Regions from separate parts of the Flavobacterium sp. PL002 genome, predicted to be linked through region 2. Evidence: riboswitches for the same ligand, from Rfam matches in the RefSeq annotation. Region 2 holds a riboswitch; the other holds the start of a gene.
What was found. Region 2 has a riboswitch for cobalamin ahead of ACVEGE_RS02525 (TonB-dependent receptor plug domain-containing protein). Riboswitches for the same ligand answer to the same signal wherever they lie in the genome.
Positions count from the first base shown of each region.

Region 1: it holds a riboswitch for cobalamin, as region 2 does, so the genes downstream of both, ACVEGE_RS07990 (PKD domain-containing protein) here and ACVEGE_RS02525 (TonB-dependent receptor plug domain-containing protein) in region 2, are expected to answer to the same signal.

Region 1 is NZ_CM135110.1:1,834,600-1,838,100, forward strand. Features, by position in the region: gene ACVEGE_RS07985 (lipoprotein signal peptidase) at 1-390, shown strand, start outside; gene ACVEGE_RS07990 (PKD domain-containing protein) at 573-1,715, opposite strand; cobalamin riboswitch at 1,822-2,025, opposite strand; gene ACVEGE_RS07995 (5-formyltetrahydrofolate cyclo-ligase) at 2,060-2,629, opposite strand; gene ACVEGE_RS08000 (succinylglutamate desuccinylase/aspartoacylase family protein) at 2,616-3,501, opposite strand, start outside.
Region 2 is NZ_CM135110.1:590,276-593,776, forward strand. Features, by position in the region: gene ACVEGE_RS02525 (TonB-dependent receptor plug domain-containing protein) at 1-1,776, opposite strand, end outside; cobalamin riboswitch at 1,808-2,018, opposite strand; gene ACVEGE_RS02530 (ABC transporter substrate-binding protein) at 2,347-3,483, shown strand; gene ACVEGE_RS02535 (iron ABC transporter permease) at 3,485-3,501, shown strand, end outside.

The sequences.
Region 1 (3,501 bases), 1.2 Mb from region 2:
TTAGCTGCCGTAGGCGGTATAGGTTATTGGTTGTGGGATTCTATTGAAAGAAAACACAGTTCTAATTATCTCGTTGTTGCTATCGCTTTGATACTTGCGGGAGCATTTGGGAATATTATTGATTCTGTTTTTTACGGTGTTATTTTTGACGACAGTCACCAGCAATTAGCAACCCTATTTACAGATCAACCTTACGGAAAGTATTTTCATGGTAAAGTAGTTGACATGTTTTATTTCCCTTTTTGGCACGGAAATTTGCCTAGCTGGTTGCCGTTTTGGGGAGGAAGAGATTTTACTTTTTTCAACGCAATTTTCAACGTTGCTGATATGGCAATATGTGTTGGAGTAGGAATATTAATATTTTTCAATAAAAAAGCATTCAATAAATAAGATATTGCGGTTGTTTATAGGAGCAATTTCCTGCTGTACACTGTATCTCTTGTGGCAAACACTGCCACAACAGGATGCCGTTTCCATCAGGGCTAGCGTTTCCGTTTTTCAACAACTATTATATACAAAAGGCAGTGACTATTAATCACTGCCTTTTGTATATATTTAAAAATAGTACCTTTTTATTTTACCATAGAAAGATCTGAAGCGCCTTTTACTTCTGTAGATAACTCACCTAGCCAACCTGCATTGTATTGTGCACCAGTGTAAACTTTTACAAAATCGATACCTTTTAATTTAACTGATTTAGATTGATTGTTTACAGCCCAGTCAATCTCCATGGCATTTCCTCCATAAATGCTGTATTCAGCGTCATAATTATCAACATATCCCCATTCTAAGGCATCAATCGTAACGTAGCTGCCTGGATTTACAATAGGGAAAACGCGCGTTCCTTTAAATGTAACTTCTTTTTTCTCAGCAATAAATAACGGAAAGTAGTTTTGTTTGTGGTAAGTGTTTACAGTAACATTATCTGCACTTCCTTTGTTGTCTGTCCATAAAACATTAGCATATTCCTCTGGATTTACATAGGTAGTTTCATAATTAAGAATTGTTCGCTCTTTAAAATAATTACTTCCTGCTAGTTCGTACCAAGTATCATCGGCAAGGCCATTTCCATTTTCGTCAAAGGAAACTTGTACAATTCCAGGTTCTGAGAGTCCTTTAAATGCATTTCCATAAACCACAAAATCTTTTTGATCTACACGGTTTTCAATTGTATGATCAAAACTAAAAATTACATAACCTCCCCACGCACCTAATGAAAGCGTGTTTGTCTTGTTTCCAATTATTTTTTCGGCATATTCTGGAGTTCCAAAACCAGCATTTATAAACTGTCCTGGCGCCGGTTTGTATTCCATTATTTTAGTAATGAATTCAGTACTTGTTTCCGTTTTTGGACGAAAATATAAAGCATAAGGATCTATCAATTTAATTTGATAGCTGCGCTCAATAGTATTGCTTGCTGTTACTTTAAATTTAAGTGTGAAATTTTCAGCTATTTGAGGTACATAATTTAAACTTTGAGTTGTCGCGATTGATTCGTCATTTTTTGACCATTCAAAACTTGCACCCTCAGGTAAGTTTAGAATTTCAGGAGTGATTTTTAAAGTGTCTCCTATTATTAGTTCATAAACACCTTGATACTCTACTTCGGCAAATTGAATGGGTGTAATTGTAGGATCATCAGTGTTAGTACATGATGTGAGTAGCGTGAAGCCACAAAAAAGCAGAAAAATGTAATTAGTTAGTTTGTTTTGCATTTGAATTGTATTAAAATTAATAATTGTGATTAACTTAATTACAAAACAATAAGGAATAAAATATAGGAATAGAAAATCTACCCCAAAGCTATAACTCCCGAAAGCTTTGTTGTTGTGCTTCTTGGCAGGTCTTCTGACTCATTCCACTTTTTAAACCTTCCCATCAAAAAATCTGACAGTGGTAATTTTAAAAAGCATGTCCTGTTTAACAGGAAGAACTTACAGCAGCGGGAACTGTTCAGGATTTACACCTGATTCCCTTTTAATGTATCTACTTGAAATAAATACAACCAAAAAGCGGGGCAATATTAGTGATTTTATATTAAATAAAAGTGATGGCCACTTTAAAATCGATAAGTGGTTTCTGGAGTGATGCAATAATCGAGTTGTACATCGCCTTCAAAAATATCCGAAATTATTGTTTCGGCTTCAAAGAAGGATAATCCTATTTTAATTACTTCAGGTTTGCATTCGGCTAAAAATTTATCATAAAACCCTTTGCCATATCCTACTCTATTTCCTTTTTTATCAAATGCTAAAAGCGGAATAAAAACCACGTCTATTTTTTTTGAAGGCACTTCGATTCCGTCTACGGGTTCTGGAATGTTATAGGCATTCTTCTTAATTCGGGTATTATCTGTAAGTAAAAAATGAGTCATTATTCGGGTCTCAAAGTCGGCTTTTGAAACAATAATTTCTTTGTCTTTTCCGGAAAGTAAGTGTAGAATCAACTCAGTATCCACTTCTTTATGTTCTACTATAGGAAGGAAAACATGAAAATAAATTTTATCCCAAATAGGAAGCGTCAGTAACTTATTGGCGATAGCCAAACTATTCTCTTCAATTTCAATTTCGGAAAGATTTTGTCGAAGATTTTTGTATTTCTTTCGGAGTTCTGTTTTAGTGTTTGGCATTTATAAGCGTCTTTGAAATATGATAAACAGCATCACCTTGATAAACAATAGGTGCTTGGTTTGCATTGATAATATACCCGTCATTTGGGGCTTTTATTTTACGCTCAAATTTCCCAAAAGGATCAGTAATAGTGGCTAGAACGGTTCCTTTGGTGACAAATGCACCTACATAACCATTGTCATGTAGTAATCCAGAGCATTTAGCACGAATCCATGCTGATTTTTCTATATATATTGTTTTCTTGTTTTGATCTTCAATAAAGTGTTTTGAGTCTAACATATCAAGATGTTGCAGGATTCTTTTGGCACCTTCAACACCGGCATCAGCAACAGGGTAATTAATATCAAGTGATTTTCCGCCTTCAAAAAGCAGCATTTTTACATTTAGTTTTTGACTAGCATTTCTAAAAGTTCCACCAATGTTTTTTGAATATAAAGTAAAAGGGGCATTAAAAGCATCGGCCAAATCTTTAAGATCTTCATTATTAGGGGCAAGTCTTATTTGAGGGGCATTAAATCTACTCGCGCCACCCGCATGAAAATCGACTGCATAATCAACAACAGGCATAATTTCAGTAAGAAGGTGAAAGGCAAAACGACTGGCGAGTGACCCTTTTTTACTTCCGGGAAAAACCCGATTTAAATCCCTACCATCTGGAAATTGACGCGACATATTTACAAAACCAAACATATTTATTACCGGAATACAAATGGTTGTACCTCGTTTTGGTTTATTGATTTTTTTAGAAACTAGCTGACGAACAATTTCGACACCATTTATTTCGTCACCATGAATTCCAGCAGAAAAAAGAACTGTAGGGCCGTCAATTTTAGAACGCTGTACAATTATTGGAATCTTAAGTTTTGTCGCG
Region 2 (3,501 bases):
CGTTTGATAATTTTTGTTCCAAAGGTTTCCTGCCTTTAGACCCAATTTAAAAGTATTTTTTTTACTGAAATTATAGTCTACGCCAAGGTTTGAAATGGGGTAACCGTCTAATACATATTTGGGATTATTATCCGAAGTTGTAAAAGCCTCCCCATTATATAAAAATTGATAATAAGCAGCTAGTTTTTTACGACTATAAGATAATGAAGCTGTTAGTTTATGGTAAGGAACATAAAAAAGTTGTTTTTGTGTTCTTTCATCTTTGGAATTAGTATAAGAATAAGTTCCACTTAAATCAAAATTGTGTTCTCTAAAATTCTTGCGCCATCCCAGCAGCACTTCGGCTCCGTATATAGTAACTTTATCTGTATTTATTGGGGACCAATCTCCTGAGTTCGTAGGCAACCACCGAATCATATTATCAATTTTTGAAAAATATCCTGTGACTGTAAATCGAACTTTTTTATAATTAAATTCGTTTCCCACCTCAAATTGATACGCATTCTCTGGTTTTAAATCAATGTTTCCACTTCCTACCCAATACAAATCATTAAAAGTTGGAATTCTATAATTCCTTGACAAATTGAATTTTAGTTCATAAAGCTTCGAGAAATTATAGTTTGAACCAATAGAAAAAAGCACCGGACTTTTATAAACATCTGAAAATTCCTTACGAACACTTCCTTCATAATTCCATTTTTCACTAAGAAAATGTTTCCAAAAGAAACTCACTCCTGCTATTTCTCTGCTACTTTCTCCAATTCCTGAACCCTGACCTTTATTACTGGTATAATCTATAACTGTAGTCGCTTTAATATTTTCGGCTAGTTTAAAATCTAAATTGTATTTAGCAATAAAACTTTTTACACCACCCGAAGTAAAACCATCTCTTTTAATGTCTTCAAAATAGCTGTAATGCTCTGTGATATAAGCCAGTTTCAAGTCGGTATCAAATTTGCCAATAGCACTACTCCACGTTAGTAAATTTCGAATATTATAATCTTGATATTTAGTTTTAGTAGCATTAGGAGATGTTAACGAAAAATGGCGTTCTCCATCATATATTTCGCTATAGAATTTAAGGCTATTTCTAGTATTTATTTTGTACCCAAAAGCTACATCAAGAGTATTATTGTAATATTCTCCATTACTATTTCTGCCGTCTTTTTTTACAAATTTAAAATCATTGTCTGAGCTGTTGCGACTAAAACTTGCATCAAAACTAATTTTATTTGTTGCAGCTGTAATCCCATAAGTAGCACTCAAAGTATTAAAATCGCCATAGTAAATTTGCAAATCGTTTTTAAAAGAATCTGTAAATTTTAAATCATTATTTAAATGAATAGTACCACCTATAGCACCACTTCCATAAACAATACTACCACCACCTGCTTTTACATCAATCGAGTTAAAACCACGTGTAGAAACTGTATTAAAATCTGTTTGCCCTAGTAATTGCGAATTGATATTGATTCCGTTCCAAACCACAACAGTTTGTTGCGCAGTAGTTCCCCTAAATGAGGGAGAGGAAACCATTCCTAAACCGTTTTCTTTAAAGTAAATAACGGTATTATAATTTAATAGTGATGTTAGCGAAGCTTGACTTCTACTTATCAAAGTATCACTTAATCGCTGAATGAATTGGGTGTTCGAGAAAGTCTTTAATTGTTTGTCTGATACAATAACTTCCTTAAGTCTATTAATAGTATCATGCTGCCCCAAAACACATTGGCACAAAAGCAAAAAGAAGTATAAAAAAAGTTTATTTCTAGTCATAATTTCTGAACTCTTTTTCCCGAGAGTTCGATATTTGTTAAGAAAAAAGGCAGGTCTCCTGGCTTGCGTCTTGTTGTTTACCTTCCCGAGAAACTGAAAATTTCAGTTAACTTAGTGGTTTTGTAGTAACAACAAGCATAATAGCTTACAGTTGCGGGAACAGCTTAGGTCTTGAACCTAATTCCCTTTTAATGTGATTTTTGAAAAAAAATAGTATCACAACCTCAATTCGAGTGCAAATATAGAATAAATGAAAGATATTATCGAAAATCCCGCTAGAATTAACCTTAATAAAAAACATAAACACATAAACAGCATATATACAAAGAATTACAATGCTAACTATCCTTATCTTTCTTTTTAGAAAGTTTAATAATTAGCCAAGCAAAGCCGACAACAAAATGCAAAATAATAATGCCTGCCACAATATAAATAAAGGTATTTGAATTATCTCTCATGGTTTATTTTTTAAGTAAAATTACTTCATTCTTATGGAAAAAAATGTATCAAATATCACACAAGTCTATTTTTATTAAAACAAAACAATACTTTTGTAAAAAAATTAGATTTATGAAATTCGTAAAAAACACAGCATTCTTCTTTCTAATTTCTATGTTGTTTATCCAATGTAAAAAAGAAGCTCCTCTTGAAATTAATTCAGTTGTAAAGAATGAAATTCAATACGCTAAAGGATTCGAAATCTATAAATATAAAGGCTTCTCATTACTTAAAGTGACGCAACCTTGGCCTAACGCAACAGCTAGTTTTACTTATATTTTAAAAGAAAAAAACGCAATCATCCCAGACAGCTTAAAACAATATGCAGTTGTAAATGTTCCCATAAAATCGATAGTGGTAACCTCAACAACACACATTCCATCGTTGGAAATTTTAGGCGTAGAGAACAGCTTGATTGGTTTTCCAAATACCGATTATATTTCGTCTGAAAAAACCAGAAAAAACATCGACGCAGGAAAAGTTCGTGAAGTAGGAAAAAACGAAAACCTAAACACCGAAGTACTTATTGATATTGCTCCTGATGTCATTGTAGGTTTTGGACTCAGCAACAGCAATCCGTCGCTAGATATTTTACAAAAAAGCGGACTTAAAGTGTTGTTTAATGGTGATTGGACAGAACAGTCTCCACTAGGAAAAGCCGAATGGATTAAATTCTTTGGTGCCTTATATGGTCTTGATCAAAAAGCGAATACTACTTTTAAAGAAATTGAAAAAGAATATAAAACAACCCTTGCATTGGTTCAAAATACAACTACAAAACCTACTGTACTTTGTGGTGCTATGTACCAAGATCAGTGGTATGTACCTCAAGGTGAAAGCTGGGCTTCTTTGTTTTTAAAAGATGCTAAAGCAAATTATTTATGGGCAAATACAAAAGGAACCGGTGGTTTAGCATTACCTTTTGAAGTTGTTTTAGAAAAAGCCCAACAAGCTGATTTCTGGATTGCTCCAGGAGACTATGTTACATTAAAACAACTATCAGACAGTAATCCCCATTACGCTGAATTTGAAGCTTTCAAAAATAAAAAAGTATATTCTTATGCAATTCATAAAGGTGCAAAAGGAGGGATTTTATTTTTTGAGTGGTCGCCTACTCGTCCTGACTGGGTTTTAAAAGATTTGATTAAAATCTTACACCCTGAATTATTGCCTAATTATACGCCACACTTTTACCAACAATTACAATAATTTGAATCCAAACAAACG